DNA from 2 places in the Methylocella sp. genome. Region 1 is predicted to be linked to the other one. Evidence: riboswitches for the same ligand, from Rfam matches in the RefSeq annotation. Region 1 holds a riboswitch; the other holds the start of a gene.

Region 1 (5,886 bases):
ACCTCGCAGCCGGCCGACAACAGCCGTTCGGCCGCGACGAGGTCCTCGGTGGTGTAGGGGAATACTTCAAAGCCGTCGCGGCGCAGGATGCGCGCCGCCTCGACGAGGCCGAAGAGGTCGGGCTGGAGCGTGTCGTCGTCGCCGATCACCTCGAGCTTGATCCAGGGCGTGTCGAAAATTTCGCGCGCCATCTCGGCCGTCGTCACCGCCTCCTTGACGCTTCTGCAGCCGGCGGTGTTGGGCAGGACGCGCAGGCCGAGGCCGCGGATCAGAGCCCAGAAGTTTTCGCCCGCGCGGCTCGCGCCGGATTCGCGCCTGAGCGAGACGGTCACGATCTCGGGCCGCGCCGCCTCGACGGCTGCGGCGAGGACGGCGGGGGAGGGGTATTGCGCCGTGCCGAGCAGCAGGCGCGACGACAGGGAGACGCCATAAAGGCGGAGCGGGTCGTCGATCATCCGCCCTGCCTCGGGCTGACGATTTCGACCGCGTCGCCGTCCTTGAGCTCGGCGCCGGCGCGGGCGTCGCGCCGCACGAAATCGCGATTGAGCGCGGTCGCGACATGACGTTCGTCATAGTCGAGTTCGGCGAGGAGCTCGGCGAGCGTCCTCGCCCGCGCCTCAAGCGTCTTGCCGTTCACTTCGATGCGCATGGCCGTCTCGGATCTGGTCGTCGTCTCGAGGTTCGCCGCGGGGGGTCGCGCGCAGCGCGGCTTCGGGGTCGGCGCCGCGCAGCGCGACGTCGACGGCGCGGCGCGCCACCGCCGGGGCGAGCAGGAAGCCGTGCCTGTAGAGCCCGTTGAGGACGATTCTTCGACCCTCGACCCTGACGCGCGGCAGATTGTCGAAAAAGGCCGGCCTGACGCCCGCGCCGGTCTCGACGATTTCGGCCTCGCCGAAGGCCGGATGCGCCGTATAGGCCGCGCCGAGAAGCTCCAGCATGGCGCGCGCCGTGACGCGCCCGGCCTCCTCGTTCTCGATCATCGTCGCGCCGATCATGAAGCGCCCGTCGCCGCGCGGCACGATATAGACCGGATGCCGCGGATGGATCATGCGGATCGGGCGCGACAGCGAGACGTCGCGCGTCTGCAGGACGAGCATCTCGCCCTTGACGCCGCGCAGCCCTTCAACCTCGCGGCGCGCGTCAAAACCGCGGCAGTCGATCGTCCAGTCGACGTCGTCGTCAGCGACCGGCGCGGCCCCGGCGCCATAGCGCAGCCGGACATTGGGAGAAGCTTCGAGGCGCGCGGCCAGGGCCCTGATCGCGGCGCGCGGGTCGAGATGGGCCTCGTGCGGGAAAAACAGGGCGTCGTCGAAGCGGCCCGCGAGATCGGGCTCGAGCTCGGCGACGCGCGCGCCGTCGACGCGCTCGAAGCCGCTCGTGCGCCGCGCGAAACGCGCAAGCTCCGGCCGGTCGCGGGCGGGCGCGACGACGAGCGAGCCGCGCCGCAGCGCGACGGGGACGGTTTCGGTCCAGAAGGCGAGCGCCTCGAACCCAAGCTCGACGACGACGGGCTCGGCGCTCTCGGCCTCGCACCAGGGCGCGATCATCCCGCCCGCGAGGAAGCTGCATCCGAGCCCTGGCCCGTCGCGGCGCTCGACGACCTCGACCTCGGCGCCCGCCTCGGAGAAGGCGAGGGCGGCGCAAAGGCCGAGCACGCCCGCGCCGATCACGCGCACGCGCGGCGCCGCGCGCCCGGGGCTCATGGCCGCATCCTTCCGGACGGCCGAGGGCGGGGATTGAATGGGGAGAAGGTCATGAGGGCGGCCATTCCTACGCCAGCGCGAACTGGATCAGGTTCGAAGGGTCGCCGGGCCGCCGCGAATCGCGACGCCGCCGGCCTCTCAGCCCCCTGGCGGGGATCCCCTAGGCAGGCTTCATAGGTAGGCGCGCCGGCCGCGACCGTCAAGCGAGGCGGGCGCGCCGCATGGCCAAGCCAAGCTTTCGCGTTCGCGCAAGCGCCCTTCGAAAATTGGCCAAGCTTTCGCGTTCGCGCAAGCGTCTGTGGAAAAGCGGCGGGCCTCGGGTAGGATGGTCCGGCGCGGGGGCGCATGATCAGCGCGCCCGCAAGGACGGATCGAGGCTCCCGGATCGGGGCTCACGGGTCGAGGTTTGGCGAAAAACGTCTTTTCCATCGCGCCCGGCGCGCCCTTCCTGAAGACCTTCGCGCGGAGCTTTCTCGAGGGCCGCGTCGTCGCGGGGTTTTCGGCCGCGCTCGGGCCGCTCGCCCTCGCCGACGCCACGATCTACACGCCGACGCGCCGCGCCGCCCGCGCGCTCGCCGACGAGTTCAGCCGCCTTCAGCCCGGGCGCGCGACTCTGCTGCCGCGCATCCTGCCGCTCGCGGCGCTCGAGGAGACCGAGACCGAATTGATGTTTGAGGCCGGCGCCCCGTTCGACGAGGGCGAGGGGGCGGACATCTTCGCGCCGCCGCCGGCCGTCGGCGCGCTCGACCGGCGCATGCGGCTCGCGGAGCTGATCCTCGCCTGGGCGCGCGCGCTGCGCGGCGCCATTGTGAAAATCGGCGCGGACGGGGCGAAAATCTGCGACGACAGCGAGCCGCCCCTCGTCGCGACCTCGGCCGTCGACGCCTTCGCGCTGTCTGGCGACCTCGCGCGGCTCATCGACGAGCTTGCGATCGAGGACGTCGAATGGCGCAGCCTCAATCCGCTCGCCGCGGGCTTCGACGACTACTGGCGCATCACGCTCGACTTCCTGAACATCGCGATCGAGCGCTGGCCGCAGATTCTGGCCGAGCGCGGCCTCGCCGACCGGGCGAGCCGGCAGCTCGCGCTGATCGAGGCGCAGGCGCGCCGTCTTGGCGGCGAAGGCGGCGCGCCGGTGGTGGCCATCGGCGTCAACGGCACGAGCCGCGCGGCGGCGCGGCTGCTCGACGCCGTCGCCCGCGCCCCGCGCGGCGCCGTGGTGCTGCCTGGCCTCGACTTCGACCTCGACGAACCCGCCTTCGCCCAGGTCCTGCGCGCGAGGGAAGGACATGAAGCGGCCTTCACGCATCCGCAGGCGGCGCTTGCGCGGCTTCTCGAGGCGCTGAAGATCTCGCGCGCCGACGTCGTCGAGCTTGGCGCGCCGGAGCGCGCGCTGAAGGCCCGCGCGCGCTTCGTGTCGCAGGCGCTCGCGCCGGCCGAGACGACCGAAGGCTGGTTCGCCTGGCGCGAGGCGGAAGGGGCCGGCGCCCTCGAGGCGGCGCTCGAAGGCGTGAGCCTGATCGAGACCGCCGACGAGCGCGAGGAGGCGCTGGCGCTCGCCATCGCCATGCGCGAGGTTCTGGAGCGCCCCGAGGCCACGGCGGCGCTGGTCACGCCCGACCGCGAGCTGGCGCGGCGCGTCGGCGCCGAGCTTGCGCGCTGGGGCGTGAACGTCGACGATTCGGGCGGGGCGCCGCTTGGCGCGTCCGAAGCCGGGCTGCTCGCGCGCCACGCCGCCGCCTGCGCCGCGGCCGCCATGAGCGCGCCGAGCGTCGCGGCGCTGCTCGCGCATCGGCGCGTCTCGCTCGGCCTTGGCGAGGAGGAGGCGCGACGGCGCGTCCCGCTGCTCGAAATCGGCGTTTTGCGTTCGCCGGGCGGGGCGCTGCTGCGCGACCCCGAGGCGGCGCTGCGCGCGGCGGCCGGGGCGGCGGGCGATCGCCATGCGCATCCGGCGCAGGCGCGGCTGTTTCCCCAGGAGCAGGCGGCGCTGCAGGATCTGCTCGAACGTCTCGCGGCCGCGCTCGCGCCGATGCTGGCGCTTGACGGCGAGCATGACCTTTCGGTCTGGGCCGACGCGCATGAGGCGACGCTCGACGCCTTGCGCGCGCCGCAGGAGGCGCTCGCCGACGACGAGGCCGCGCTCGCCGCCCTGTTCGACGAATTGCGCCTTTCGGCCCGCCCGGCCATGGCTTTCGACGCGGAAAGCTATCTGCGCTTCTTCGCCTCGATCGCCGGCGAGGCGCGTTTTGCGGGCGACGGCCGGGTCCATCCGCGGGTCAAGATTCTGGGCCTCATCGAGGCGCGGCTGATGGACGCCGACCTCATCCTGCTCGGCGGGCTCGACGAAGCCGTCTGGCCGCCGCAGGCGCAGATGGACTGTTTCCTCAACCGGCCGATGCGGGCGGCGCTCGGCCTGACGCCGCCCGAGCGCAGGCTCGGCCAGGCGGCGCATGACTTCACGCAGGCCATGGGGCGCGCCACGGTCGTGCTGAGCCGCGCGCGCAAGCGCGGCGGGGCCCCGACCGTCGCCTCGCGCTTCGTGCAGAGGCTCGCCGCGCTCGCCGGGCCGCAGTGGGAGGAATGCGCCCGGCGCGGACAGCGCTTTGTGGATTATGCGCGCCTCGTCGACCGCGCCGGCGACGAGCCCGCGCCGCCGCGCCGGCCGCAGCCAAGGCCGCCGGTCGAACTGCGCCCGACCTCTCTCAGCGTCACCCGCGTCGAGACGCTGCGGCGCGACCCTTACGCCGTCTACGCCGAGAAAATCCTGCGCCTTCTCCCGCTGCCGGGCCTTGACGAGGATTTCGGGCCGGCCGAGACGGGCGGCGCGATCCACGCCGCCGTCGAGCGTTTTTCAAGGACCGTCGGCGCCGGGCCGACGCCGCCGGACGCGCGCGCGCTGTTTCGCCGGTTTCTGGAGGAGGAGCTTCATGCGCAGATCGAAGACGCCGATTTTGCCGCCTTCGCCCTGCCGCGCCTTGACCGCATGATCGATTTCTATGTGAGTTTCGAGGCGCGCCGGCGGTCCGGGACGGCGCCGCTCGCGAGGCTCGAGATCGAGGCCTCCGCCTCCCATGAACTGACGCTCGCCGACGCGTCGACGTTCCGCCTGACGGCGCGCGCCGACCGCATCGAGCGCCGCGCCGACGGGAGCGTCGCCGTCATCGACTTCAAGGCCGGGAGCGTGCCCGGCAGGAGCGAGGTCGAGGTGGGTTTCGCGCCGCAGCTCACGCTTGAGGCGGCCATGGCCCGGCGCGGCGCCTTCGGCTTTTCCTGCGACGGAGACGTCGAGGGGCTTTACGTCAAGCTCGGCGGCGCGCAGGGCGGGAAGGAGCTCGCGCTGACGTTCAAGTCGAAAACCTTCGGCGACCTCGCCGAAGACCATTATGAGCATCTTTTGGGGCTGCTCGCGCAGTTCCGCGACCCGCAGACGCCCTATCCGCCGCGGCCCTTTCCGAAATTCGCCGCCGCCCATAATCCTTACGACCATCTCGCGCGGGTGCGCGAATGGGCCGCGGGCGGCGAGGAGGAGGGCTGATGGGCTTCTTCAAGATTCCCGATCAGACTCTCAAGAAACAGCGCGACGCGGCCGACCCTGCGGCCTCGGTGTGGGTTTCGGCCAACGCCGGCTCGGGCAAGACCCATGTGCTGACGCAGCGCGTCATGCGGCTTCTGCTGCAGGGCACGCAGCCTTCGCGCATTTTGTGCCTGACCTTCACCAAGGCCGCGGCGGCGAACATGTCGGCGCGCGTGTTCCGGCTGCTCGCCGAGTGGACCCGGCTCGACGACGACGCCCTGCGTCGCTCGATCGAGGCGACCGGCGCGAAGGCCCCCGGGCGCGAAGACCTCGCAGAGGCGCGCCGCCTGTTCGCCCGCACGGTCGAGACGCCGGGCGGCCTGAAGATCCAGACCATTCACGCCTTCTGCGAAAGGCTGCTGCATCTCTTCCCCTTCGAGGCGAACGCGCCCGCGCGTTTCGAGGTCGCCGACGACGAGCGTCGCGACGAGCTTCTGGCGCGGGCGCGGCGCGAGGCGCTTGAGCGCGCGCGGACCGACGAAGCGTTCGGGGCGCTCGTCGACCGCGTGGCGCAGGATTGCTCCGGCGCGGATTTCGACCGTGTGCTGCGCGAGGCTCTGGCCATGCGCGCCCAGCTGCGCGAGGACTGGCCGGGCGGGCGCGAGGACG
Region 2 (5,886 bases), on a different contig from region 1:
GGATCTCGAAATATGTCGCGCTCGGCAGCGCCTCCGTGCGCACCACCTATGTCGACGGCGGCCAGCATCCGAGCTTTACGGCGCAGCTCGCCCGCGGCGCCGACCTCGGCATGGTGAGCCGGCCCGAGGCGCTCGCCTACGCCGGCTTCGACGAGGTGCTGAGCCCGGCGCGCGGGCTTTGCGCGCGCAAGGGCGGCTGCCCCGAGACGATCATGGCCGGCCCTTCGCCCGCGCGGGCGAAGCCGGCGGCGGGCGACGTTCTGGCCGCCGCGGCCGATCTCGCGCCGAACGCCGACATGACCCCGGCGGCCGAGATGGCCCCCGAGCCGGCTGGCGAAGCCACGCCGCCGGACGCCGCCGCGTCGAGAGCCGCGGGACGAATCACCTTCGCCGCCGCAAGGGTCGTCGCCCTGCGCCAGCCCGAGCCCACGACGCTGCGGCCGACGCGCCTGTCCTATGAGCTGCAGCTCAAGACGCCGCCGCAGACGCTGATCGCCGGGGCCATGCCGATCCTCCCCGACGCCTGGTTCTGACGCCTGGCTCAGCCCCCGGCCTTCGCTCAGGCGAACGCCCTGCCGCGCTTGCGCTGCGCGACCGGCTGCGCCTCCGGCCGGGCCACGGGAGCCGAGAGGCGCCGCAGCACGCCGATCGACGGCGCGAAGAAATAGGCGCCGCCGACCATGAGAATGAAGCGCGCGAAATCAAAGGCCGGCTTGCGCGCGCCGTCTCCCGAATCCGGCGCCGCTCCGACGAAGCGCTGCGGCGCGTCCGGCTGGCCGATACTGGTCCTCGATCGAGGCGACATGGCATTTGAACAGAAGGCCGCGCCGTATCTCGTCGCTTGACGCGCCGGCCACCGCCGCGTCCTCGGCAAGTTCCGGCCCAAAGGCTATTCCGCGCCGCGTCATGCGACGCGTCTGCGTGCGCGCTCCGGCCGGCTTCACGACCTTCTTCTTGCGCGGATCGACGTCGCCCGGAACGTCGTCGCGCGGACAGGCCTTGCGAGTATGCGCGGCGGAGGGACATCTGACGCCTTGGCGGTCGTCGCGCCGTTCTTCATGTGGTCAGAGATCTCGCCCTCGACGCGGTCGCCGTCGCTCGTGAAGCTGTCGGCCTCCGCATCCTGCCCCGGCGCGCGCCGATCGTCATTGTCGCCGCGCGAGGGACGAGAAACGCGTCGCCCTTCACGCGGCCCCGCGCGCCAGGCTGGGAGACGCCGTCGGCCAAGCCGAAACGCTCATGCCCTTCCGTCGGCTTGAGGCGCAGGTCGCCGACCCCGGAGGCGACCTTCCTCCGCCCGTCGGCGGCGGCCTCTGAGAGATCCCATGAAACATGCCCGCCTGCATGGAGCCGGCGAGGATGAACATGCCGTGGATCGTCGCCTTGGCGGCGGCGGCCGGCGCGGCGGAAACCGTTCAGGCTTCGCCGCGCCGGCGCGCGTCAAACAGCGCCAGCGCCTCGTCGGCGAGAAGTCCGCCTTCGATCTCCATCGCGGCGAAGGGCGCCGCCGCGGCGAGGGCGCGCGCGCCGATTTCGATCTGGCCGAGCTTTTCGGCGAGCCGCGGAATCGACGCCCCATACACGAGCCGGTCGATTCCACACCAGAGACTCGCGCCCATGCACATGGCGCAGGGCTCTCCCGTGGCGTAGAGCGTCGCGCCCCTCAGCCGTTCGGCGCGCCCGGCGGCGATCACGGCGCGCAGCGCCTCCATTTCGGCGTGGGCGGTCGGGTCGCGCGCCGAGCGCCCGCGGTTGCGCCCGCGCGCGAGAAGGGCGCCGTCGCGCGTCACGACGGCGCCGAAGGGAAGATCCCCGAGCGCCGCCTCGTCGAGGGCGACGCGCATGAAGTCTTCGTCGCCCTCGCGTCCCGGCATGGCTCGCCTCCCCGAGCGCCGTTTTCCGGCGCGAATCGATCCGCGCCCGAAGCGGCGCGAAAGCGCCCGCGGTTTTGCGCCGGCCTGGCGAAAATCCTGCGCCTTTTCGGGCGGGCCCGCTAGATCTTCATCGTTCCCGTTTCGACGAAACGCTGGTGCCAGGACAGCGCCTCGCCGAGCAGGCAGGGAGACTGGCGCCCATAGGAGCCCTTTTCGGCGCGGGCGAAATAATCCTCGAGCATCGGCCGGTAATCGGGGTGCGCGCAATTGGCGATGATCACCGCCGCGCGCTGGCGCGGCGACAGGCCGCGCAGGTCGGCGAGCCCCTGCTCGGTGACGAGAATCTGCACGTCCTGCGAGATATGGTCGACATGGCTCGCCATCGGCACGATCGCCGAGATCGCGCCGCCCTTGGCGGTCGAGGGCGTCATGAAGATCGACAGATAGGCGTTGCGGGCGAAATCGCCCGAGCCGCCGATGCCGTTCTGGATGCGCGAGCCCATGACATGGGTCGAGTTCACGCGGCCGTAGATGTCGGCCTCGATCAGCCCGTTCATGGCGACGCAGCCGAGCCGGCGCACGAGTTCGGGATGGTTCGAGATCTCCTGCGGGCGCAGGATCATCCTGTCGCGGAAGCTTTTCATGTCGGCGTTGATCCGCTCGGCCGCCTCGGGGCTGAGCGAGAAGGCGGTGGCCGAGGCCATGCGCAGCTTGCCGGCGGCGAGCAGGTCGAGCATGCCGTCCTGGATCACCTCGGTGTAGGAGGTCATGTTCTCGAAGGGGGCGTCGAGGAGCCCGGTCAGCACGGCGTTGGCGACGTTGCCGACGCCCGACTGGAGCGGCAGCAGGCTCTGCGGCAGCCGGCGCCGCGCGACCTCGTGCCGGAAGAATTCGACGAGATGGCCGGCGATCGCCTTCGCCGCCGCGTCGGGGGCGGCGAAGGGCGCGTTGCGGTCCGGCGCGTTGGTCTCGACGACGGCGACGACCTTGTCGAGGTCGCAGCGGAAATAGGGCTCGCCGATGCGCTGGTCGGGCTTCGTCAGCGGGATCGGCACGCGGTCCGGCGGCAGCGCCGTGCCGTAATAGATGTCATGCATGCCCTCGAGCGCTTCGTTCTGCCAGGCGTTGACCTCGAGGATGATCGACTTCGCCTGGTCGAGCCAGGTCTTGTTGTTGCCGACCGACGAGGAGGGGATCAGCGCGCCGTCGGCGGCGACGCCGGAGACCTCGACCACCGCCGTGTCGAGCGTTCCGAGAAACCCCTGCCAGGCCATCGGCGCGACCTGGCTCAGATGCATGTCGACATAGTCCATCTCGCCGCGATTGATTCTCTCGCGCAGATAGGGGTCGGTGTTGAACGGAAGGCGAAACTCGATGCCGTCGGCCCGCGCCAGCGCGCCGTCGAGCTCCGGCCCGGTCGAGGCGCCGGTCCACACGCGCACCCGGAACGGATGGCCCGCCGCCCGCGCCTCCTCCATGCGCAGCGCGAGCGCCATCGGCACAGCCTTCGGATAACCTGATCCGGTAAAGCCGCTCATGCCGACGGTGGACCCCGAGGCGATCAGCGAGGCGGCCTTTTCGGCGCTGACCACTTTCTGGGCGAGCTTCGCGCACTGGATTCGTCCCAATCTCCCAACTCCCTGTTCTCGGCGCGGCGCGGACGACGCGAGGTCCGGCGCCCGTTCGGCGCCGGAAAAGGTTCGATTAGTCAGGCGCGGCGGACGCCGCCATCGCGCAAAACGACTAGAACCGGGCCTTATCGTCGCAGGCGCGCGCGGATTTGCGCGAGATCAAGCCGGCTTGCGCGCGCCGGCGCGCGGCGCTAGGGTCGGATTTCGCCCTGGGGTGCCGCCAAGACGGCGGCTGAGATCATACCCATCGAACCTGAATCTGGATAATGCCAGCGCAGGGACCGGCCGAAACGCGCGACGCGCCGATGATTCGTCATCCGCCCCGCCGTCCCCCGCCAGCGAAGGCATTTCGGACGCGCGGAGGAGCTCGCATGAACATCCATGACAAGGCGCAGCGGCAACGGCCCGAAAGCGTGACCTGCGGGCCGCTGCCCGGCTCGCGCAAGATCCATGTGAGCCCAATGGGCTGGCCGGACGTTTCCGTGCCCTTCCGCGAAATCGCGCTCGACCCTTCCGCCAACGAGCCGCCGGTTCGCGTCTATGACGCCTCCGGCCCCTACACCGAGGACGGGCGCGGGATCGACCTTTCGGCCGGCCTGCCGCGCCTGCGCGAGCCCTGGATCGCGCGGCGCGAGGGGCTTGAGCGCTATGAGGGGCGCGCGGTGAAGCCCGAGGACAATGGCTCGGCGCCGCCGGACCGGCTCGCTCCGCCCTGCCCCGCCGTGACCGCGCCGCGGCGCGGGCGGCCCGGCGCGCGCGTCACGCAATATGAGTTCGCCCGCGCCGGCGTCGTCACCGAAGAGATGGTCTTTGTGGCGGCGCGCGAAAATCTCGGCCGCGAGACGATGCTTCAGGACGCGCAGGCGCGCATCGCCGACGGCGAGAGCTTCGGCGCCGAAATCCCGGCCTTCATCACGCCCGAATTCGTGCGCGACGAGATCGCGCGCGGGCGCGCCATCATCCCGGCCAACGTCAACCATCCCGAACTCGAGCCGATGATCATCGGCCGCAACTTTCTGGTGAAGGTCAACGCCAACATCGGCAATTCGGCGGTCACCTCCTCGGTCGCCGAGGAGGTGGAGAAGATGGTGTGGGCGATCCGCTGGGGCGCCGACACGGTGATGGACCTCTCGACCGGCCGCAACATCCACAACATCCGCGACTGGATCATCCGCAACTCGCCCGTGCCGATCGGCACGGTGCCGATCTACCAGGCGCTCGAAAAGGTCGACGGCGACCCGACGAAGCTCACCTTCGAGCTGTTCCGCGACACATTGATCGAGCAGGCCGAGCAGGGCGTCGACTATTTCACCATCCACGCCGGCGTGCGCCTCGCGCATATCCCGCTGACCGCGAAGCGCACGACGGGCATCGTCTCGCGCGGCGGCTCGATCATGGCGCGCTGGTGCCTCGCCCACCACCGCGAGAGCTTCCTCTACGAGCGCTTCGACGAGATCTGCGAGGTCATGCGCGCCTATGACGTGTCGTTCTCGCTCGGCGACGGGCTGCGCCCCGGCTCGATCGCCGACGCCAATGACCGCGCGCAGTTCGCCGAGCTCGAGACGCTGGGCGAATTGACGAAAATCGCCTGGGACAAGGGTTGCCAGGTGATGATCGAAGGCCCCGGCCACGTGCCGATGCACAAGATCAAGGTCAACATGGAGAAGCAGCTCAGGGAGTGCCACGAGGCGCCGTTCTACACGCTCGGGCCGCTGACCACCGACATCGCGCCGGGCTACGATCATATTACGTCGGGCATCGGCGCGGCGATGATCGGCTGGTTCGGCTGCGCCATGCTCTGCTATGTGACGCCGAAGGAGCATCTCGGCCTGCCCGACCGCGACGACGTCAAGACCGGCGTCGTCACCTATCGCATCGCCGCCCACGCCGGCGACCTCGCCAAGGGGCATCCCGCCGCGCAGCTGCGCGACGACGCGCTGAGCCGCGCGCGCTTCGACTTCCGCTGGAACGACCAGTTCAACCTCGGCCTCGACCCCGACACGGCGCGGCTGTTCCACGACGAGACGCTGCCCAAGGACGCGCACAAGAGCGCGCATTTCTGCTCGATGTGCGGGCCGCAGTTCTGCTCGATGAAGATCACGCAGGACCTGCGCGACGAGGTCGCGGCCATGGAGCGCGAGCGTGCGAAGGGCATGGCCGAAAAGAGCGCCGAATTTCTGGAGGGCGGCGCGAAGCTCTATGTCTGAGCGGCGCGCGGTCCTGAGCTGAGCGCGCGGCGCCCCTGACGGGGCCGCGCGCCGCCGGCGCGAAAGCTGAAAGGCTGGAGACAGACAAAGCCCGCCCGCGCGAAAGCAGCGGGGCGGGCTCTCCGGCTCCGCGCCTTGCGAGACGCGTCAGGCCATGTACTGGCCGCCGTTGGC

What was found. A riboswitch is a leader RNA that binds a small molecule or an ion and turns the genes downstream of it on or off. The one in region 1 is predicted to bind thiamine pyrophosphate.
Region 2: linked by a shared signal. The riboswitch ahead of thiC (phosphomethylpyrimidine synthase ThiC) and the one ahead of ACILRB_RS06720 (FAD-dependent oxidoreductase) in region 1 are both predicted to bind thiamine pyrophosphate.

What each region holds. Positions count from the first base shown of each region.
Region 1 covers NZ_JBGAHM010000010.1:10,820-16,705, forward strand. Annotated here, with positions in the region: partial or broken gene ACILRB_RS06710 (thiazole synthase) at 1-455, opposite strand, end outside; gene thiS (sulfur carrier protein ThiS) at 452-649, opposite strand; gene ACILRB_RS06720 (FAD-dependent oxidoreductase) at 618-1,703, opposite strand; TPP riboswitch at 1,751-1,875, opposite strand; gene addB (double-strand break repair protein AddB) at 2,110-5,238, shown strand; gene ACILRB_RS06730 (UvrD-helicase domain-containing protein) at 5,238-5,886, shown strand, end outside.
Region 2 covers NZ_JBGAHM010000020.1:11,169-17,054, forward strand. Annotated here, with positions in the region: gene ACILRB_RS10010 (murein L,D-transpeptidase family protein) at 1-533, shown strand, start outside; gene ACILRB_RS10015 (hypothetical protein) at 560-805, opposite strand; gene ACILRB_RS10020 (nucleoside deaminase) at 1,416-1,874, opposite strand; gene ACILRB_RS10025 (acetyl-CoA hydrolase/transferase family protein) at 1,994-3,502, opposite strand; TPP riboswitch at 3,706-3,804, shown strand; gene thiC (phosphomethylpyrimidine synthase ThiC) at 3,877-5,712, shown strand; gene phbB (acetoacetyl-CoA reductase) at 5,860-5,886, opposite strand, start outside.